3 regions of the Cellulomonas sp. S1-8 genome follow, and region 3 is predicted to be linked to each of the others. Evidence: riboswitches for the same ligand, from Rfam matches in the RefSeq annotation. Region 3 holds a riboswitch; each other region holds the start of a gene.

Region 1 (7,225 bases), 1.0 Mb from region 3:
AGCGCGCCCGGCACCACGTCCTGGAGCAGGAGGCGCGGCTGCTGCGCGCGCTCGCGTCGGACGCGGAGCTCGCGGAGGCCGGACTGTCGCGCAGCACCCGCGTCCCGGAGGCAGCCCGATGAACGTGTTCGACGTGGTCGTCCTGGTGTGCGGCGTGCTGCTGACCCTCGGTGCGACGTTCGCGGTGGTCCGCGCAGAGAAGGGGCCGTCGACGCTCGACCGGACGGTCGCGCTCGACATCGTCGTCACGACGATGATCGCCGCGGTCGCGCTGTACGCCGCGTACTTCCGGCGCGCGGACGTCGTGCCGCTGCTCGTGGTGCTGTCCCTCGTCGGGTTCGTCGGGTCGGTGACGGTCGCGCGGTTCGTGGCCGTCGAGCCCGAGGGCGAGGGTCGGGTCCGCACGCGGGAGGAGGTCGCCGCCGAGGAGGCGGAGCGCAGCCGCCTCGAGCAGGAGGAGGAGGCGTCGCGGCGCCGTCGCCGGCGGGTCGCGGAGGACGAGGCGATCGCGGCGGGCGTCGTCGTGCAGGACCCCGCGACGGGTGCGGTGCTCGCGCCGCGGACCGGCGACGACCACGGCTCGCGGGACTCCGTCGAGGCCGAGCCCGACGACGAGCACCACGGCGGCCCCGCCGACGAGGAGACGCGATGACACCGGAGCAGTGGGGCACCGTCGCGGACGTGCTGTCGGTCGTCTGCCTGCTGGGCGGCGCGTTCTTCGCGTTCGCCGCGGGCGTCGGCGTCCTGCGCTTCCCGGACCTGCTGGCCCGCATGCACGCGGGGACGAAGCCGCAGGTGCTGGGTCTGATCCTCGTGCTCATCGGGTTGGCGCTGCGGCTGCGCGAGGGCGGCGCGGTGTGGGCGTTGCTGCTGGTCGCGGCGTTCCAGATGCTGACGGCGCCGGTCGCGGCGCACATGGTCGGCCGCGCGGGGTTCCGCACCGGCAAGGTCCGCCAGGACCTGCTGGTCGTCGACGAGCTGACGCGTGACCTCGACGAGGGTCGCACGCGCGGCCCGCACCCCGACGACGACTGACCGAGCGCCCACCCCCGCGAGCGCGGCACTCGACGGCCGAGCGCGGGGGAAACAGGTACCGCGTTCGGCAGTCGTGTACCGCGCTCGGCGGTGCCGGGTCAGTCGTGGTGGGCGCCCTCGTGGGGGCGGTGGCCGGCCGGTTCGAGCTGGAACGTGCAGTGCTCCATCGCGAAGTGCGCGCGCAGGCAGCCGTCGAGGGCGTCGAGGACCTCGCCCGGGCGACGCCGGTCGATGCACTCCTCGTCGACGACGACGTGCACGGACAGCGCGGCGACGCCGCTGGTGATGGTCCAGGCGTGCAGGTCGTGCACGTCGACGACGCCCGGGACCTCGCGGATGTGGTCGCGCACCGCGTCGAGGTCCAGGCCCCGCGGCGTGGCCTCGAGCAGGACGTCGACGACCTCGCGCAGCAGGTGCCACGCGCGCGGCAGGATGAACAGGCCGATGGCGAGGGACGCGATCACGTCGGCGCGCGTGTACCCGGTGGTCGCGATGACGATCCCGGCGACGACGACGGCGGCGGACCCGACGAGGTCGCCGAGCACCTCCAGGTACGCCCCGCGCAGGTTGAGGCTCTCGTGCTGCCCGTCGCGCAGCAGCAGCAGGCACACGAGGTTCGCGGCCGCGCCGACGACCGCCACGGTGAGCATGACGCCGGTCGCGACCTCCGGCGGGTCGTCCCACCGGCCGACGGCCTCGACGATCACCCACACCGCGAGCGCGCCCAGCAGCAGCGCGTTGGCCAGGGCGGCGAGGATCTCGGCGCGCTGCAGCCCGTAGGTCCGGGCCTTGGTCGCGGGACGGGTCGCCAGGGTGCTGGCGACGAGCGCGATGGCGACGCCGGTCGCGTCGGTGAGCATGTGCCCGGCGTCGGCGAGCAGCGCGAGGGACCCGGACACCAGGCCCCCGACGACCTGCAGGCCGACGACGCCGAGCGTGATCGCCAGCACCAGGACCAGGCGCCGCCGGTGCCGGTGCGTGGCGGTGCCGTGGTGGTGGCCGGCACTCACGGCGTCGCCGCCGCCCGCGTCGCCGTCCCGGACGTCGGGCACAGCGTGACCGCGTCGCCGGTGAGCGCCAGCAGCCGTTCCGCGGACGCGAGCAGGTCGAGCAGCGCGTCGGGGTGCGTGAGGGAGAAGACCGAGGCCCGGCCCTGCGGTCGCGACGTCACCAGGCCGCAGTCGCGCAGGCACGCCAGGTGCTTCGAGACCGTGGACTGCGCGAGGCCCAGGTGCTCGGTGAGGTCGACGACGCGGTGCTCGCCGAGCGCCAGGTGGCGCAGGATCGTCAGGCGGGACGGGTCGCTGAAGCCGTGGAACAGGCACGCGGCCGCGTCGAGCGCGCGCTCGTCCGCCCGCGTTGGGACATCGTGTTCAGCCTCTGTCATCGCCATAGGGCGATGCTAGACGCCACAGGCTTCTCCCGCCAGGGCCTGCTCGCCCTGGGGGAGGGTGGCCGTCAGCCCAGGCGGTTGCGGCTCACCCGGCCGGCGAACTTCGCCGCACCACGGGTGGCGGCCACGCGCGACAGCGCGACGGCGGCACCGGTGATCGCGGCGGCCGCGGCGACCTCGCCGAACTTGATGTCCTCGGAGGTGGAGTCGGGTGCCGGGGGCTTGTGGCCCCGGGTCTTCTCCCACACCGAGTCGATGATCTTCTGCACGGCCCAGGCCGCGGCGAGCGCGACACCCATGCCCACGGCCTTCGCCGCGATCGACTGCTTCTTGTCGTCGTCCATCCCTGTGCCTCCTCGTCGTCGCCTGCACGGACGCTACCCGGCATCGGGTCATCCCACAGGTCGGGGTTAGGATCGGCGGCGAACGACAGGGGAGCGTCAGGTGCCGGCGACGGCACGAGGACGCTGAGAGTGCGGACCGCCGCAGACCCTCGAACCTGATCCGGTTGGTACCGGCGTAGGGAGTCGGGCTTTCTCTCCTCCCGTGCTCGTCGTGCCGTGGGGCTCGTCCCGCGCGGGACGACGGCCGCGGGACCCCTCCGACGACGGAGGAGCACCACCTCATGACCACCCCCCGCGGCACGCGTGCCGCCCTGGCCGCCGCCACCGCGGTCGCGGCCCTCACCGCCTGCTCGGCCGTCGGCAGCGCCGAGCCCGCCGCCACCGGCACCGGCGACGGGTCCGGCGGCACCGTGACCCTCGTGACGCACGAGTCGTTCGCGCTGTCCGAGGGCCTCCTCGACGGGTTCGAGGCCGAGTCGGGCCTGAGCGTCGAGGTCGTGCAGCAGGCCGACGCGGGCGCGCTGGTCAACCAGCTCGTCCTGACCAAGGACAACCCGCTGGGCGACCTGGTGTTCGGCATCGACAACGCGTTCGCGTCGCGCGCGCTCGACGAGGGCGTCGTCGTGCCCGTCGACGTCACCGCGCCCGCCGTGCAGGACGCCGCGGGGTACGCCGTGCCGGGCGACGACGCGGGCGCCCTCACGGCCGTCGACGTCGGCGACGTGTGCCTCAACGTCGACACCGCGTGGTTCGCGGCGCAGGGCGTCCCGGCGCCGACGACGCTCGAGTCGCTGCTCGACCCCGCGTACCGCGACCTGCTCGTCGTGCCCGACCCCGTGACGTCGTCACCCGGCCTGGCGTTCCTGCTCGCGACCGTCGGGGCCTTCGGCGAGGACGGCTGGGTCGACTACTGGGCGGGCCTGCGGGACAACGGGCTGCAGGTGGCCGACGGCTGGAGCGAGGCGTACTACACCGACTTCACGGCCGGCGGGGGTGACGGACCGCGGCCCGTCGTGCTGTCGTACGCGTCCTCGCCGCCGTACACCGTCCCCGAGGGCGCAGACGCGCCGACGACGGCCGCGCTGCTCGACACGTGCTTCCGCCAGGTCGAGTACGCGGGCGTGCTGGACGGCGCCGCAAACCCCGAGGGCGCCGCCCTGCTGCTCGACTTCCTGCTGTCCGACGAGGTCCAGGCCGACATCCCCGTGTCGATGTACATGTACCCCGTCAGCTCGGCCGTCGACCTGCCCGCCGAGTGGGAGAGCTGGGCGCCGATGGCCGACTCCCCGTTCGAGGTCGCACCGGCGGACGTCGCCGAGCACCGCGAGGAGTGGCTGACCACGTGGTCCGACACCGTGATCGGCTGACCCGGTCCGCATGACCACGACGCTCGCGCAGGCGACCGACCGGCCCCCCGCGGCCGGTCGGGCCGCCCGCGCGCGTGTCGGTCGGGTGCTGCCGGCGGCGGGCTGGGCGCTGGCCGTCGCCGTCCCCGTCCTCTTCCTCGGCGTGTTCTTCGTCCAGCCGGTCGTCGAGATCGTCGGGCGCGGGTTCGTCGACGACGGGCGTCTGGACCTGACGGGGTTCGCCGACGTGCTGTCCCGGCCGCGCACGTGGCGCGTGATCGGGCAGACGCTCGCGCAGGCCACCCTGGGCACCCTGGGCGCGGTGGTGCTCGGCGTGCCGGGTGCGTACCTGCTGTACCGCTGCCGGTTCCCCGGTCGCGACGCGCTGCGGGCGTTCGTCACCGTGCCGTTCGTGCTGCCGACGGTCGTCGTGGGGGTCGCGTTCCGCTCGCTGCTCGTCGACGGCGGCCCGCTGGGCGGGCTCGGGCTGGACGGGACGCTGACCGCGATCGTGCTCGCGCTCGTGTTCTTCAACTACGCCGTCGTCGTGCGGACCGTCGGTGGGCTCTGGGAGCGGCTCGACGAGCGCACCGAGCAGGCCGCGCGCGCGCTCGGCGCGTCGGGGTGGCGCGTGCTGTGGACCGTGACGCTGCCCGCCCTCGGGCCGGCGATCGCAGCGGCGGCATCGCTGACGTTCCTGTTCTGCGCGACCGCGTTCGGCACCGTCCTGGTGCTCGGCGGGCGTCGGTACGGGACGGTCGAGACGGAGATCTGGGTCCAGACGACGCAGTTCCTCGACCTGCGCGCCGCGGCGGTGCTGTCGGTCGTGCAGCTCGTCGTCGTCGGCGCGGCGCTGGCCGTCACGGGGCGCGCGCGGGCTCGGACCGAGCGCGCCCTGAGCCTCGCGGAGCCGGGTCGCGGCGCGCGGCCCGTGCGACTGCGCGAGCCCGTCGACGCGGTCGCGGTGGGGGTCACCGCCGTCACGGTGCTGGGCCTGCTCGCGCTGCCGCTGGTCAACCTCGTCGTCCGCTCGCTGCGCACGCCGACGGGCTGGGGGCTCGACCACTACGCCGCGCTCGCGGTGCCGCAGGACACCCTCGCCGTCAGCGCCTGGCAGGCGGCCGGCACGTCCGTGCGCACGGCGGTCGACGCGACCGTGATGGCCCTGGTGGTCGGTGGGCTGGTCGCGCTCGTGGTGTCCCGGCGCCCGCGCCGGGCCGCCGGTCGACGTGCCGTCGCCGGCCTCGACGCGCTGTTCATGCTGCCGCTGGGGGTCTCGGCCGTGACGGTCGGCTTCGGCTTCCTCGTGTCCATGGACGCGCCCCTGGGCCTCGACGTGGACCTGCGGACCAGCCCGGTGCTGATCGCGGTCGCGCAGGCCGTCGTCGCCGTGCCGCTCGTCGTGCGCACCGTGCTGCCGGTGCTGCGCGCGATCGACCCGCGTCAGCGCGAGGTCGCCGCGACGCTCGGCGCACCACCCGGCCGGGTGCTGCGTTCGGTCGACCTCGCGGTCGCGGTCCGCGCCGTCGGCCTCGCGCTGGGGTTCGCGTTCGCGGCGTCGCTCGGGGAGTTCGGGGCGACGTCGTTCCTGGCGCGCCCGCAGGACCCGACGCTGCCCGTCGTGATCTTCCGGCTGCTCGGGCGGCCGGGTGCGGAGAACTACGGCACCGCGCTGGCCGCGTCGGTGCTGCTCGCGGCGCTGACAGCGGGCATCGTGGCCGTGTGCGAGCGGCTGCGCCGCCCGGGGATCGGAGGTACCTGGTGAGCGACGGTCTGCAGGTCGAGGGCGTCGTCGTGCGCTATGCCGGTGCGTCGGGCGCGGCGGTCGACGGCGTGGACCTCACCGTGCCGACGGGTGAGGTGCTCGCGCTGCTCGGGCCGTCGGGGTGCGGCAAGTCGTCCCTGCTGCGGGCCGTCGCGGGGCTCGAGCCGGTGGCCGCGGGCGACGTCGCGTGGGACGGGGTCTCGGTGGCCGACGTGCCCGTGCACCGCCGCGGGTTCGGGCTGCTCTTCCAGGACGGGCAGCTGTTCGCGCACCGCGACGTCGCGGGCAACGTCGCGTACGGGCTGCCCGGGCCGGAGCGTCGCGACCGGCCGGCACGGGACGCGCGTGTCGCCGAGCTGCTGGACCTCGTCGGCCTGCCGGGCACGCAGCGCCGCGACGTCGCGACGCTGTCCGGCGGCGAGCGGCAGCGCGTCGCCCTCGCGCGCGCCCTGGCCCCCCGCCCCCGCCTGCTGCTGCTCGACGAGCCGCTGTCCGCGCTCGACCGGGCTCTGCGCGAGCGCCTCGCGCTCGACCTGCGCGAGGTGCTGGTCGCGACCGCCACGACCGCGCTGTTCGTCACCCACGACCAGGACGAGGCGTTCGCCGTGGCCGACCGCATCGCCGTCATGGACGCCGGCCGGCTGCTGCAGGTCGCGCCGCCGGCCGTGCTGTGGTCCCGGCCGCTGTCGCGGCGCGTCGCCCAGTTCCTCGGGTACGAGGCGTTCGTCGCGGTCCCCGGGCCGGGCGACGACGTGGCGCCGGCGGTCCACGCGCTGGTCACGGCCGTGCGCTCCGCAGGCGTCGCCCTCCTCCCCACCGGCGGCGTCCTCGCGCTGGCAGCGGGCGCGTTCGTCGTCGTCCCCGCCCCCACCCCCGTCACCCCCACCCCCACCCCCGTCACCCCCACCCCCGTCACCCCCACCCCCGCCGACCGGAACGTGGCTCCCCGAATGGAGCTGCATCCGGGGAGCGGTGTTGCGGCGGGCGGGGTCGTGCGGCTGCTGCGGTCGCGGCGCGGGCGCACCGAGGTCGTCGTCGACGTGCCCGGGGTGGGAGTCGTCAGCGCGCTCGCGCCCGCGGGCTGGACGTCGGCGCCCGGGGAGCAGGTCGCGCTGCGCGCGGACGCCGCTGCGGTCGCGGGCCTGCCCGGCTAACGTCGGGGGCACCCGGGTCGCGGACGCCCCCGCGCCCGTCGCCGATCGACTCAGCGAGGTGGAAGACCATGACGCTCGAGCGCCGCGAGGTCGTCTCCGTCGACGTCCACGCCCCCGTCGCAGCAGTGTGGGACCACCTGCGCGACCCGCACCTGCTGCGCCGGTGGTTCGGGTGGGACTACCCGGGT
Region 2 (7,225 bases), 1.8 Mb from region 3:
GGCGTACACGTACGACGTGTCGCGCGCGCTGGGCGACCGGATCACGTCGGTCACGGTCGACGGCGAGCCCATCGACCCCGACGCCCCGTACCGCATCGGCACGTTCTCGTTCCTCGCGCAGGGCGGGGACAACTTCCGGGTCTTCACGGAGGGCACGCAGACGGCCGACTCGGGTCTCATCGACCGTGACGCGTGGATCGCCTACCTGGAGACGAACCCGGGGATCGCCCCGGACTTCGCCGAGCGGGCGGTCGCCGTCCCCGCGCTCACTGATCCCGTCGCAGCGGGCGGGGAGCTGACGTTCACGGTCGGGGGGATCAACCTCACGAGCCTGGGCGCGCCGCTCAACACACAGGTCGAGGTGCGCCTCGGAGACGACGTGCTCGGCACGTTCCCGCTGGTCCAGGGCAACGGTCCGGACGCCTCGGCGCAGGTCACGGTCACCGTGCCGGCGGGCCTGGCGCCCGGTGCGCACACCCTGACGGTCGTCGCGGCGCCGAGCGGGACCACCGCGAGCGTGCCGTTCACGGTCGAGGAGTCCGCGACCGCGTCCACCACGACGCTGACGGCCTCACCGACCACGCAGGTGTTCGGGACGCGCGGCACGCGGGTCCGCCTGTCCGCGACGGTCACGTCGCAGGCGCCCGTCACGGGCTCGGTGCAGTTCGTCGCCGGCCAGGACGTGCTCGGCACGGCGACGCTGCGCGGCGGCCGGGCGGTCCTCACGCTGCCCGCCGACACCCCGGCCGGCACCTACCAGGTCGTCGCGCGCTACGCCGGGACCGACGGGGTCGCGGGGTCGGAGTCGGCGCCGGTCACGGTGACGGTCGCCAAGGCGACCAGCGGGACGACGCTGAGCGTCGTGCAGTCGCCGTTCCCGCGCCTCATCCCGTCGGTGTGGGTCGCGACGGTCGGGCTCGACACGTCACGCCTGCCCCAGGGGCGGGTCGAGCTGCGCGAGGGCAGCCGGGTGGTCGCGCGGGCGAACGTCGTCCTGGGGGTCGCGATCGGCACGGTGCCGCGTGACCTCGGCTCCGGGACGCACCGACTGACGGCGGTGTTCGTGCCCGACGCCCCAGCGGATGTCGCGGGCAGCACGAGCCGGACGGTCACCGTCCGCGGCTGACGCACCACGACGAGGGGCCCGGCCGGAGCGATCCGGCCGGGCCCTACGGCGTTCTGGGCGCGGTGCGGTCGGGCAGCGGCAGTTCCTCACCGCGGTGCTTGTCGGCAAGGCGCAGCCAGTCGGTGACGAAGGTCCCGTCGTCGTCCGTGTCATCTTTCCGGTCGGCCGTGTCCGTGCCTCCGTCAGACGTAGTCGTGGTACGCGGGCAGGTCCAGCACCCCGTTGCCCGACAGCCCGATGACGATCGTCTCGTCGGTCGTGGCCGCACGCGCGTGAGCGATCGCCCCGGCCACCGCGTGCGTCGACTCCGGCGCCGGGATGATGCCCTCGGCGCGCGCGAACGCGATGCCCGCCGCGAACGCCGCGTCCTGGTCCACCGCGATGGCGTCCATGAGCCCCAGCGCGTAGGCGTGCGACACCATCGGCGCCATGCCGTGGTACCGCAGCCCGCCCGCGTGGATCGGCGGCGGGACGAAGTCCTTGCCGAGGGTGTGCATCTTGAGCAGCGGCGTCAGCCCGGCCACGTCGCCGAAGTCGTACCGGTACTCGCCCTGGGTCAGCGACGGGCACGCGGCCGGCTCGCACGCGACGACGCGCGTCGTCGTCCCGTCACGCAGGTTGCGACCCAGGAACGGGAAGCTCAGGCCGGCCAGGTTGGACCCGCCACCCGCGCACCCGAACACCACGTCCGCGGTCTCGCCGATCTCGTCGAGCTGGACGAGCGCCTCCTGCCCGATGACGCTCTGGTGCAGCAGGACGTGGTTGAGCACCGAGCCGAGCGCGTAGTGCGCGTGCGGGTCCTTCGCCGCGGCCTCGACCGCCTCGCTGATGGCCATGCCGAGGGACCCCGTGGTCGTCGGGTCCGCCGCGAGCATGGCGCGGCCGGCGTCCGTGAGGTCCGACGGCGACGGGTGGCACGTCGCCCCGTACGTCTCCATCTGCATGCGCCGGTACGGCTTGGCGTCGTACGACGCGCGCACCTGCCACACCTCGCACCCCAGGCCCAGCAGCGAGCACGCCATCGACAGCGACGCGCCCCACTGCCCGGCCCCGGTCTCCGTCGTCAGGCGCGTGGTGCCCTCGATCGCGTTGTAGTACGCCTGCGCGACCGCCGTGTTCGGCTTGTGCGAGCCCGCGGGGGAGCCGCCCTCGTACTTGTAGTAGATCTTCGCGGGCGTGCCCAGCGCCCGCTCGAGACGTCGGGCCCGCAGCAGCGGCGACGGCCGCCACAGCGCGTAGATCTCCCGGACCGTCTGCGGGATCTCGACCCACCGCTCGGTCGAGACCTCCTGCGCGATGAGGGCCATCGGGAACAGCGGGGCCAGGTCGTCCGGCGTCAGCGGCTCCCGCGTGCCCGGGTGCAGCGCCGGCGGGCACGGCTCGGGCAGGTCGGCCGCGAGGTTGTACCAGTGGGTCGGCACGGCGGACGGCACCAGGGTGCCGACCGGGTCGGTCAGCGGTGCAGGTCGGGTCGTGTCGGGAGGGGTGGTCATCTCGCCTCGCAGGTTCGGGCGCGTGGGCGCGCGGCATCGGTGCCGGACCGCCCGCGAAGGTCCCGCCGTCGGCGACCCGCACCCGGGAGCCTAGCTGTCGTCGCCCGCGGGATCGGGACGCCGTTGGTCCCAGGGCGAGGGCGGGTCGCGGTCGTAGGGTCGCGAGAGCACCGCACCCCTTCGACGTCACGCGACACGCGCCACCCGCAGCTCGTCCAGGAGCACCCATGCCCGCAGGATCGTCCGGCTCCATGCGGACCGCGGTCGTCGGCGGCGCCGTGCTCGCCGTGCTCGCCGTGCTCGCCGGATACGCGTTCGCCTCCGCCGGTCCGACCAGCCTCCACGCCCGGTGGCGGCGTCAGGCCACCCGGGCGCTGCTCGAGGTCGACCCGGCACCGTCGCCCCTCACCGAGAAGGACCTCGTCGGCCTGCCGGGGCCGCTGGCCGCCTACGTGCGCCGATCCGGGGCGATCGGCCGGCCGCGGGTGGTGAGCGTCGACGTGACGTTCCACGGCCGCATCCGCGGCGCACCCGATCAGCCATGGATGTCCTTCACCGGCAGGCAGGTGAACACCTACGGTCCGCGACCCCAGCGCGCCTTCCTCCTGGACGCCACCCGGTCGGGTCTGCCGGTCACCGTCCTGCACCAGTACGCCGACGCGACGGCGACGATGCGCGCGAAGGTCCTCTCACTGGTCCCCGTCCTCGACGCGGCAGGCCCCGAGATGGACCAGGGGGAGACGGTCACGGTGCTCAACGACCTCGTGGTCCTCGCCCCGGGTGCCATCGCCGACGCACCCGTCCGGTGGACGGCCCTCGACGACACCCACGTGCGCGCCGAGTACACCGACGGGGACCGGTGCGTGTGCGCCGTGCTGACGTTCGACGCCGCGCACGACCTCGTCGACTTCACCTCGGAGGACCGGTTCCGCGCGTCCCCGGACGGCAGGTCCTTCACCCGCCAGCGGTGGTCCACCCCGCTGCGCGCGCACCGTGACACGGACGGTCGCCGCGTCCTCGCCTCCGGCGCCGGGCGGTGGCACCCGCCGCACCCCGGGCCGGCCTTCACCTACGTCGAGATCCACGTGGACGACGTCAGGGACAACCCGCGCGGGCTCGCCCCCCGGGCGCGCCCGGACGGCGCGGGCGCGCCCGGACGGCGCGGACGCGCGCGTCCGACGGTCGAGACCGGGTCGCGAGGGTCCCGTCGCCACGGACTAGGGTCGGAGTCGAGACACGGGGTGCCCTGTACCGAGCAGGGCTGAGATCACACCCGTCGAACCTGATCTCGTTCGTACGAGCGAAGGGATGTCCGTCATGACGTCTGCCCTGCCCACCCCGCACGACCTCGCCGCCGCGTGCGGCGCGGCCCTCGACGACCTGCGGGCCCGCACACCGCTGGTGCAGTGCCTGACCAACGAGGTGACCACCAACCTCGTCGCCAACGCCCTGCTCGCCGTGGGCGCCTCGCCCGCGATGGCGAGCGTCCCGGGCGAGGCCGAGGAGCTGGCGGGCGTCGCCGGCGCCGTGCTCGTCAACCTCGGCACCCCGGGCCCCGACCAGCGCGCGTGCGTCGGCTCGACCGTGGCCGCCGCGGCCGGCGCGGGCGTGCCGTGGGTGCTCGACCCCGTCGCCGTGGGCGTGCTGTCGGTCCGCACGCGTCTGGCGGCCCACCTGCTGACCGAGCGGCCCGCAGTGGTGCGGGGCAACGCGAGCGAGGTCCGCGCGCTCGCGGGCTTCGTGTCGGCCGGGCGCGGGGTCGACGCCCGCGACGGCGTCGAGGCGGCTGTCGACGCCGCGGACGCGCTCGCCCGCCTGACGGGCGGCGCGGTGGCGGTGTCCGGACCGGTGGACCTCGTCACCGACGGTGCGACGCGGGTGCGGCTGGCGGTGGGCGACCCGCTGCTCACCGCGATCACGGGCGCCGGGTGCGCGCTCGGCGGGCTGGTCGCGGCGTTCGCGGCGGTCGCCCCGCCGCTGACGGCCGCCGTGGCCGCGTCGACCGCCCTGGGCCGGGCCGCCGAGCGTGCCGCGGTCGGTGCGCGCGGTCCGGCGTCGTTCCAGGTCGGGCTCCTCGACGAGCTGTACCGGCTCACCCCCGACGACCTGGCGGCCCGCGTGGCGTCCGCGCAGCGGGTCGGGGTGCCGGCATGACCGCGCTCCCCGGCGGCGTCTACCTGGTGCTCGACGCCGACGTGTGTGCCACGGCGGGCCACCACCCCGCGCAGGTGGCCGGTGCCGCGGTCCGTGCCGGCGTCGGCACGGTGCAGGTCCGGGCCAAGCGCGCGACGGCCCGTGAGCTCGTCGCCCTCACGGTGACGGTGGCCGACGCCCTGCAGATCGCCGGGCCCGCGGTGCTCGTCGTGGACGACCGTGTGGACGTCGCGCTCGCGGCCCGGGCACGCGGCGCGCGGGTCGACGGGGTGCACGTCGGGCGCCGCGACCTCGAGGTCGAGGACGCCCGTGCCCTGCTCGGCCCGGACGCGGTGGTCGGCTCGTCGGCCGCCGACCCCGCGCACGTGCGCGCCGCCGCCGGCGCCGACTACCTCGGCAGCGGGCCCGTGCGGCTGACCCCGACCAAGCCCGAGGCGGGCCCTGCGATCGGGTTCGACGGCCTGCGTGCCGCCGTCGCGGCGGCCGACGGGCGACCCGTGGTCGCGATCGGCGGCCTGGGGGTCGCCGACGTCGCCGCGCTGCGCGCCGCCGGGGTGCACGCGATGGCGGTCGTGAGCGCGATCTGCGCCGCACCCGATCCGGCTGCGGCAGCAGCGGGCCTCGTCGCCGCGTGGGACCACGCCGACGTCGCGGGCGCGGCCCGGTGAGCGCCGCACCGACCGACCGCGGTGCTCCGCGGACGCACCCGGCAGGCAGCCGGGTCCGGGTGCTGTCGATCGCGGGCACGGACCCCACGGGCGGCGCCGGCATCCACGCCGACCTCAAGTCGTTCGCCGCGCACGGCGCGTACGGCATGGCCGTGGTCACCGCGCTGGTCGCGCAGAACACCCACGGCGTCCGGGCGGTGCACGTGCCGGACGTCGCCTTCCTGCGCGCGCAGCTCGACGCCGTGAGCGACGACGTCGCCGTGGACGCGGTGAAGATCGGGATGCTCGGCACGCGGGCCGTGGCCGACGAGGTCTCGGCGTGGCTGACCCGCGCGCGACCCCCTGTCGTCGTGCTCGACCCCGTCATGGTGGCGACCAGCGGCGACCGGCTGCTGGACGCCGACGCGGAGGACGCCGTGCGCCGGCTGGTCGCGCACGCCGACCTCGTGACGCCCAACCTGCCCGAGCTCGGCGTGCTGCTCGGCGAGCCCACCGCGACCACCTGGGCGGACGCGGTCGGCCAGGCCCGCCGCCTCGCGGTGGCGTCGCAGGTGACGGTGCTGCTCAAGGGTGGGCACCTGGGCGGCGACGCGAGCCCGGACGCGGTCGTGGACGCCGCGACGGTCGTCGAGGTCGACGCCGCACGGGTGAGCACGACGAGCACGCACGGCACCGGTTGCTCGTTGTCCGCGGCCGTCGCCGCGCTGCGCCCCCGCCGGGCCGACTGGGTGTCGGCGGTGCGGGAGGCGAAGGAGTGGCTCACGGGTGCCATCGCCGCCGGGGAGGCGCTCGCCGTCGGGTCGGGACGCGGGCCCGTCGATCACCTGCACCACGCGCCGACGCTCGGGATGCGACCGTTCAGCGCCGAGGCGTGGGACCGCGTCGCCGACCTGCGGGCCGCGTGCGACGACCTGCCGTTCGTGCGCGCCCTGGCGGACGGGACGCTGCCCGTCGCGGAGTTCGAGCAGTACCTGCACCAGGACGCGCTGTACCTGGAGCGGTACTCGCGTGTGCTGGCCCGGGCCGGCCAGCTCGCCCCCGACGCTGCCGCGCAGGCGTTCTTCACGCAGGGCGCGGCCCGCTGCCTCGAGGTCGAAAGGCGCCTGCACGACGACCGGCTGGCGCGCGCCGGCACCAGCCGAACGGTGGAGGCGAGCCCGGCGACCACCGGCTACACCGACCACCTGCTGGCCGTCGCCGCGACCGGCTCGTACGCCGAGGTCGTCGCCGCCGTCCTGCCCTGCTACACGCTCTACGCCGACATCGGCGCACGGGTCCTCGCGCGCGCCGGCGACCTCGCCGCGCACCCGTACGGCGACTGGGTCGGCACGTACGGCGACCCGGACTTCGCCGCGGCGGCGGCCCGGGCGTGCGACCTCGCCGACGCGGCGGCGCGTGACGTCGGCGCCGTGACCCGCGCGCGCATGCTCGCCGCGTTCGTCACGTCCTGCGCGCACGAGGTCGCGTTCTTCGACCAGGTCCGCACCCTCGCGGCGGCCCGGTGACGTCGCGAGAAGCGTTCGCGACGTCAGGTGACCCGAACGCTGCACGGCGCGGCAGAGTAGCGGGCGTGGAGACCACCGATGCACTCGTCGACATCCGCGCCGTCGTGCTCGACGTGGGGGAGACGCTCGTCGACGAGACGCGGGCGTGGACCCGGGTCGCCCAGGGCGTCGGGGTCACGCCGCTCGCGCTCATGGGGGTGCTGGGTGCGCTCGCCGAGCGCGGGGAGCCGCACACCCGCGTCTGGGAGGTGCTGGGGGTCGAGCCGCCCGCGAGGCCGC
Region 3 (7,225 bases):
GCGTGCCGACGAACACGGCGTCGCACGCGACGACCTCGTCGTCGGCGAGGACCAGGGCCGTGAGCGCGTCGTCCGTGGTGCGCGCGCGGGAGACCCGGCCGGTGACGACGCGGACGCCGCGCGCCGCGAGGTCGGCCTGCTGCTCGGCGTCGGGCGTGAACGCGTCGTTCAGCAGCAGCGTGACGTCCGCGCTGAGCTGGCGGACGAGCAGCGCCATGTGCACCGCGCGCGGCCCGGTCGCCAGCACCGCGAGCGTGCGGTCGCGCACCTCCCAGCCGTGGCAGTACGGGCAGTGCAGGACGTCGCGGCCCCAGCGTCCGGCCAGTCCGGGCACGTCGGGCAGGACGTCCCGCATGCCCGTGGCGACGACGACGCGGCGGGCGCGGTGCGTCGCGCCGTCGGCGGTGTCGACCTCGAACGCGGGCTCGGTCGGTGCGTCGTCGTCGGCTGCCACGGCGCGTGCGGCGACGACGCGGGTCGCGGCGACCTCGACGCCGTAGCGCGCGACCTCGGCCCGGCCGGCCGCGAGGAGCTCGGCCGGCGGGGTGCCGTCGTGCGTCAGCAGGTTGTGCGCGTGCGGGGACGTGGCGTTGCGGGGCTCGCCGGCGTCGAGGACGCGCACGGTGCGGCGCGAGCGACCGAGGCTCAGCGCGGCGGACAGGCCGGCGGCCCCGCCGCCGAGCACGAGGACGTCGACGGGGTCGGGTGTCAGGGGTGCGTTCGCCATGTCCCGAGAGTGCCGCGCGCCGTGCCGTCTTGACAAGTAGCGTTGCCATGTCGGCAAACTGGATCCATGGACGACGACCTCGGTGCCGTGCTCGACACGGTCGGCCCCCGCCTGCGCGCGCTGCGTGAGCAGCGCGAGGCGACGCTCGCCGACGTGGCCGGCGCCACCGGCATCTCCGTCAGCACGCTGTCGCGCCTCGAGTCCGGCCTGCGCCGCCCGACGCTCGAGCTGCTGCTGCCCCTCGCGCGCTTCCACGAGGTGACGATCGACGAGCTCGTCGACGTCCCCGCCGGCGACGACCCGCGCGTCCCGCTCCACCCGACCGTCCGGCACGGCGTCACGTACGTCCCGCTGAGCCGCCGCACCGAGGGGCCGCGGGCCTACCGCCTCGTGTACCCCCCGCGCACACCCGCCGAGGTCGGCGAGCCGCGCGTCCACGACGGGTACGAGTGGCTCTACGTCCTGAGCGGGACGCTGCGCCTCGTCCTCGGGGGTCGCACCCTCGACCTCGTCGGCGGCGAGGCAGCGGAGTTCGACACCCGCGTGCCGCACTGGCTCGGCAACGTCTCCGACGGCCTTGTCGAGGTGCTCGCGCTCTACGGCCCCCAGGGGGAGCGCATGCACGTCCGCGCCCGTCCGCGCCGCCGCGACGCCTGACCGCATCGCGGGACGGGCGCGTGGCGAGACCGGGCTGGGTCGTCGTCCCGAGCCGAGACGACGACTCAGCCCGGTCTCGCGACGTACCCGTCCCAGGGCGTGGACGGCGGGGAGAGGGACGGGGATCGCCGGCGGTGGGGACGCGGTGCCCCCCTCAGCCCAGCGTCGCCGCGACCACCAGCAGCACCGGGACGCACAGGATCGTCGTCGCCAGGCCGGTGTCGCGCGCGAGCGCCTCGCCGTGGCGGTACTGCATCGCGTAGACCAGCACGTTCTGGGCCGTCGGCAGGGCGGCCATCGCGACGACGGCGAGCAGGGCGGGCGCGGGCAGGCCGAGCGCGGTGCCGACGCCCCACGTCAGCACCGGGTGCACGACGGAGCGCAGGCCGACGGCCAGAGCCAGGTCGCGCCGGGGGGCCGCGCCACCCGGTGTCCGGGGGACCGCGAGCGACATGCCGAACGTGATGAGCGCGAGCGGCGCCGCCGCGGCACCCACCAGGGCGAACGGCTCGTACACGACCTCGGGCAGCGACCACGGCAGGGCTGCCAGGACGAGGCCGGTGAGCGTCGCGACGATGATCGGGTTGCTGAGCGTCCGTCGCACGACCGCACCGACCCGCAACCCGACCGGAACCCGGCTCCCCGACCCCCCGTCGGGACGGTGACCCGCGTCCCGCTCGCCACCCCCCTCCACGCCGACCGGAACGGGGGTCCCCGCCACGGGGGTCGAACGGTGAGTGGTGGTCCGGTCGGTGGGGGTGGCGTGGGCGTCGAGGACCGTGAACGCGATCGGGGCCAGCACCAGGAGCTGGAACAGGAGGGTCGGGACGACGGCGACGGGGTCGTCGAGCAGGTACACCGCGAGCGGCAGCCCGACGTTGCCCGCGTTGACGTAGGACGAGACGAGCGTGCCGACCGTGACGTCGGCCGCGGGTCGGCGCCACGCGAACCGCAGGACGACGACCGCCAGCACCGCGACCAGCGCCGTGCTCACCCACGTGACGAGGGCCGTGCGGGACACGAGCAGGTGCAGGTCGGCGTGCGCGACGGTGGACAGCAGCAGCGCGGGTGCGGCGACGGCGAAGACGACGCGCGCGAGCACCGGCGCGGCGCGCTCGCCCAGCACGCGCCACCTGCCCAGCACCCAGCCGAGCGCGACGACGGCGCCCATGGTGCCCAGGGCGGTCAGGACCGCGGACATCAGCGCGTCCGCCGGGCCGGGGGCGGGGCGGACATCGAGGCGCTCGGTGTCACTCGTCGATCCTCGCACGGGGGTTTCGGGGGCGGTGCGCTCTGTTGCAACCTGGGGGTTGCGCAACGCCAGGGACGGTGGCACGCTCTAATGCAACAGAACAGTTGCACACAAGGAGCCCGCCATGACCACGCACCAGACCGCCGCCACGATCGACGACGCCACCTCGACCGTCACCCGCACCATCCGCGTCGACGCCCCGCCCGCCCGCGTCTTCGAGGTCCTCACCCGGGAGGACCTCGTCGCCCAGTGGTTCGGCCAGCGCGCCTCCCTGCCCGACCTGCGCGTCGGCGGCATCGGCTCCCTCGGGTGGGACGGGCAGGACGACGTCCCGTTGCGCATCGAGGCGTACGACCCGCCGCGCCGCTTCGCGTTCGCGTGGCCGGGCTGCGGCGGGGAGCTCACCGCCGGCACCGACCTGACCGCGACGTTCACGCTCCTGCCCGACGGCACGGGCACGCTGCTCACCGTCGTCGAGACCGGGTTCGACCAGCTCGGCGACGAGCGGCTGCGGCAGCTCGAGGACCACCGCGGCGGCTGGACGTCCGAGCTCGACGAGCTCGTCGAGCTGGTCCACGGCGGGGTGCCGGCGTGACGTCGGCGACCGACACGACACGGGTGGTCGCGGTGTGCGCCGCCCTGGGCGACGAGACCCGGTGGCAGGTGCTCACCGAGGTCGGGCGCGGTGAGGCGTCCGCCTCCGCGCTCGCGGACCGGCTGCCCGTCACCCGCCAGGCCATCGCCAAGCACCTCGCGGTGCTGGCCGAGGTCGGGCTCGTCGAGCCCGTGCGCGTCGGCCGCGAGGTGCGGTACCGGGCCGTCGGCGCCCGCCTCGGCCTGCTCGCCCGCACCCTCGACGCGGTCGGCGCCCGCTGGGACGAGCGCCTCGCCGCGATCGCACGACTCGCAGAGTCCCCGACCCCCTGACCCCTGCCCTCCGTCGCCGAGCGCGGCACACGACTGCCGAGCGCGGCACAGGTATCGCCCGCGCTCGGCAGTCGTGTGCCGCGCTCGGTCGCGTCGTCGGACCACAGTGCGGACGAGCGGGCGGACGGGCGCGGGCGGAGCGGTAGCGTCGACGACGTCGTGACACGGGGTGCCGCATCCGCGGCTGAGATCACACCCGTCGAACCTGATCTAGGTCGCACTAGCGAAGGGATGTCGCGCATGTCTCCCATGCGTTCGCCTCTGCACGCCCACCGGCACCGTCCGCGTCCCCGGCGAGGCCCGCTCACCACCTGACCCGCCGCCCGCCGACCGTCCACGCGGTCCGCGGGCCGCCGCCGCACGCCCACCCGTCGTCCCCGCCGCCACCCACGCGCCGGGGCCCCCGGGCGTGCCCGCGCGCCCCGGCCGGTCCGCCCGTACCCCCGGAGACCTCGTGCCCCACGCCCGCCCCCACCCGTCCCGTCGACGGGCCGCACCCGCACTGATCGCGGCCGCCGCCCTCACCGCCGCGCTCGCGGCGTGCGCCGACCCCGCGACCGGCGCCGACGGCCGCCCCGTCGTCCGGTTCGCGCTCGACTGGACGCCCAACACCAACCACACCGGCCTGGAGGTCGCACTCGCGCAGGGCTGGTTCGACGACGCGGGCCTCGACGTCCGCGTCCTGCCGTACACGGACGCGTCGCCGGACGCGCTCCTCGACGCGGGCGCAGCCGAAGCCGGCATCAGCTTCCACGACGCGTCCGTGGTCGCGCAGGCCGCGGGCGCCGACGTCGTCGCGGTGCTCGCGCCGCTGCAGCACTGGGCGACGGCGATCGCGGTACGCGCCGACGACGACACGATCACCCGGCCCCGCGACCTGGACGGTCGCGTCTACGCGGGGTTCGGGGGCGTCGCGGAGGTGCCCCTGCTGCAGGAGGTGATCCGGGCCGACGGCGGCGTGGGCGACTTCACGTCGGTGACGCTCGGGACGAGCGCGTACGCCGCGCTGTACGCGGGCGAGGCGGACTTCACGATCCCGTTCGTCGCGTGGGAGGGCCTCGAGGCCGCGCGCGCCGGCACCCCGCTGCGCTACTTCCGGTACACCGACCACGGCTTCCCCGACGCGTACGCGGTGCTCGTCGACGCGCGGCGCTCGTGGGTCGACGCCGGGCCCGAGGTCGCCGCGGCGTTCGTCGACGCGCTGCGCCGCGGGTACGCGTTCGCGGCCGACCACCCCGACGAGGCGGCGCAGATCCTGCTCGACGCGCACCCGGACGCGTTCGCCGACCCGGAGATGGTCGTCGAGAGCCAGCGGCTGCTCGCCGCGGAGTACCTGCGCGACGCCGACGGCGCGGTCGGGACGATCGACCCCGCGCAGTTCGCCGGGTATGCCGACTTCCTGTACGACCGGGGCCTGCTCGCGGGTCCCGACGGCGACGTGCTGACCCGCCGCCCCGACTGGTCGACCTACCACGACGCGCCGCGCCCGGGGGAGCGGTGAGCGGCGCGGGTGAGACCGGCCTGCGCCCGGCTGGGGCCGCCGGACCCCGTCGTGCCCTGCCCGTGCTGGTCGCCCTCGCCGCGTTGCTCGCGGTGTGGCAGGGCGCCGTCGCGACGGGCGGGGTCACGCCGCGGTTGCTGCCGTCGCCCGCGCGCGTCGTGCAGCAGGCGTGGACGCACCGCGAGGTCATCGCCGGGCACGCGGGTGCGACCCTCACCGTCACGCTCGTGGGGTTCGCCGTGTCCGTCGCGGTCGCGGGGGTGCTGGCCGTGACGCTCGACGCGGTGCCGCGCCTGCGTGCCGGCGTGGTCCCGCTGCTCGTCGCGTCGCAGACCGTGCCCGTGCTGGTCGTGGCGCCCCTGCTGGTGCTGTGGTTCGGGTTCGGCCTCGGGCCCAAGGTGCTGGTCGTGACCCTGGTGACGTTCTTCCCCGTGGCGCTGGGGCTGGTCGAGGGGTTCGGGGCGGCAGGTCCCGGGGCGTCGTCGCTGCTGCGGACGATGGGCGCGAGCCGGTTCCAGGAGTTCCGGTACGTGCGGCTCCCCGCGGCGATGCCGCGGTTCTTCACCGCCCTGCGGATCGGCGTGACGTACGCCGTGGTCGGGGCCGTCGTCGCGGAGTACGCGGGTGCGGTGCAGGGCCTCGGGACGTACATGACGATGCAGCGCGCCGCGTTCCGCACCGACCTGGTGCTCGCCGCCGTCGGGGTGTGCGCTGCCCTGACGCTCGCGCTGTACGCGGCGACGTCCGGGCTCGAGCGTGTCGTCGTGCCGTGGGCACGGCCACGGGCGGTGCGTCGTGGCTGACGTGGTGCTGCAGGTCAGCGACGTGCACCTGGCCCTGCCCGCCGCCGACGGCCCGCGGGCGGTGCTCACGGGCGTCGACCTGACGGTGCCGCGCGGGTCGTTCACGTGCGTCGTCGGGCCGTCGGGGTGCGGCAAGAGCACGCTGCTGGGCGTCGTCGCCGGCCTGCGCCGTCCCGACCGCGGCGCCGTGCTGCTCGACGGCCGCGACGTCACGGGCACGACGGGCCACGCGGCGTGGATGGCGCAGGACGACCTGCTGCTCGAGTGGCGCACCGTCCTGGACAACGCGGCGCTCGGCCTGCAGGTGCAGGGCGTGCGACGGCGCGAGGCGCGGGCGCGCGTCCGCGACCTGCTGGGCGAGTTCGGTCTCGGTGCGCACGCGGACGCCCGCCCGTCCGAGCTGTCCGGGGGGATGCGGCAGCGGGCCGCGCTGGCGCGGACGGTCGCGCAGGGCCGCGACCTGCTGCTGCTCGACGAGCCGTTCGGTGCGCTCGACGCGCTGACCCGGCTGCACCTGCAGCGCTGGCTCGCCGCGACGTGGGCGGCCCACCGCTGGACCGTCGTCATGGTCACCCACGACGTGCGCGAGGCCGTGACGCTCGCCGACGAGGTCGTCCGGCTGTCCGGGCAGCCCGCGCGGGTCGCCGCGCGGCACCCCGTCGACGACCCGCACCCCCGGGACCCGACCCGCCGCGGGCCCGCCGCCGCACGCGTCGAGGAGGACGTCCTCGCCGGACTGGGCGTCCGCGCCATCCTCACCCCGCCGCCCCCCGCCCCACCCACCCCGCCGCCCACCGCCGCCCTCGCCGCCGCGACCGTGACCCCATGACCGCCCCCGACCCCCCGCCGACCGGAACACCGCTCACCGCAGGGGAGTCCGGACGGGGACCCAGGTTCCGGTCGGCGGACGCCTCGCCGCCGACCGGCACACCGGTCCCGGTTCGACCCGACGGACAGGGACCCACGTTCCGGTCGGACGCCTCACTGCCGAGCGGAACACCAGTACCCGATGGAGCCGCCGGACGGGGACCCACGTTCCGGTCGGCGGACGCTTCGCCCCCGAGCGGTACACCGGTCCCCGATGGAGCCGCCGGACGGGGAGTGAGGTTCCGGTGGGCGTGGGGGAGCGGTGCGTGGTGGCGGGGGTGGTGGAGCCTCGGGGGTGTCGCCGTGGTCTGGACGGTCGTCGCGGGGGTCGGTGGGGTGCCGCCGCAGGTGCTGCCCGGGCCCGTCGCGGTCGCGCGCGCGGGTGCCGAGCTGGTGGCCGCCGGGACGCTGGTGCCGGCCCTCGCGGTGAGCGTCGGGCGGCTCGCGGTCGGTGCGGTGCTCGGCATCGCGATCGGCCTGGCGCTGGGACT

What was found. Region 3 has a riboswitch for thiamine pyrophosphate ahead of OKX07_RS16945 (ABC transporter substrate-binding protein). Riboswitches for the same ligand answer to the same signal wherever they lie in the genome.
Region 1: another riboswitch for thiamine pyrophosphate. It lies ahead of OKX07_RS01225 (thiamine ABC transporter substrate-binding protein); the one in region 3 lies ahead of OKX07_RS16945 (ABC transporter substrate-binding protein).
Region 2: another riboswitch for thiamine pyrophosphate. It lies ahead of thiM (hydroxyethylthiazole kinase); the one in region 3 lies ahead of OKX07_RS16945 (ABC transporter substrate-binding protein).

What each region holds. Positions count from the first base shown of each region.
Region 1 covers NZ_CP110806.1:274,963-282,187, forward strand. Annotated here, with positions in the region: gene OKX07_RS01195 (Na+/H+ antiporter subunit E) at 1-122, shown strand, start outside; gene OKX07_RS01200 (monovalent cation/H+ antiporter complex subunit F) at 119-652, shown strand; gene mnhG (monovalent cation/H(+) antiporter subunit G) at 649-1,035, shown strand; gene OKX07_RS01210 (cation diffusion facilitator family transporter) at 1,134-2,087, opposite strand; gene OKX07_RS01215 (ArsR/SmtB family transcription factor) at 2,042-2,428, opposite strand; gene OKX07_RS01220 (DUF4235 domain-containing protein) at 2,494-2,772, opposite strand; TPP riboswitch at 2,850-2,971, shown strand; gene OKX07_RS01225 (thiamine ABC transporter substrate-binding protein) at 3,054-4,139, shown strand; gene OKX07_RS01230 (ABC transporter permease) at 4,150-5,883, shown strand; gene OKX07_RS01235 (ABC transporter ATP-binding protein) at 5,880-7,037, shown strand; gene OKX07_RS01240 (hypothetical protein) at 7,106-7,225, shown strand, end outside.
Region 2 covers NZ_CP110806.1:1,970,274-1,977,498, forward strand. Annotated here, with positions in the region: gene OKX07_RS08780 (ExeM/NucH family extracellular endonuclease) at 1-1,126, shown strand, start outside; gene OKX07_RS08785 (TrpB-like pyridoxal phosphate-dependent enzyme) at 1,309-2,619, opposite strand; gene OKX07_RS08790 (DUF6544 family protein) at 2,847-3,884, shown strand; TPP riboswitch at 3,847-3,945, shown strand; gene thiM (hydroxyethylthiazole kinase) at 3,937-4,773, shown strand; gene thiE (thiamine phosphate synthase) at 4,770-5,441, shown strand; gene thiD (bifunctional hydroxymethylpyrimidine kinase/phosphomethylpyrimidine kinase) at 5,501-6,946, shown strand; gene OKX07_RS08810 (HAD family hydrolase) at 7,012-7,225, shown strand, end outside.
Region 3 covers NZ_CP110806.1:3,757,906-3,765,130, reverse strand. Annotated here, with positions in the region: gene OKX07_RS16970 (NAD(P)/FAD-dependent oxidoreductase) at 1-727, opposite strand, end outside; gene OKX07_RS16965 (helix-turn-helix domain-containing protein) at 794-1,384, shown strand; gene OKX07_RS16960 (AEC family transporter) at 1,539-2,585, opposite strand; gene OKX07_RS16955 (SRPBCC domain-containing protein) at 2,761-3,231, shown strand; gene OKX07_RS16950 (ArsR/SmtB family transcription factor) at 3,228-3,563, shown strand; TPP riboswitch at 3,719-3,812, shown strand; gene OKX07_RS16945 (ABC transporter substrate-binding protein) at 4,018-5,064, shown strand; gene OKX07_RS16940 (ABC transporter permease) at 5,061-5,867, shown strand; gene OKX07_RS16935 (ABC transporter ATP-binding protein) at 5,860-6,696, shown strand; gene OKX07_RS16930 (ABC transporter permease) at 7,038-7,225, shown strand, end outside.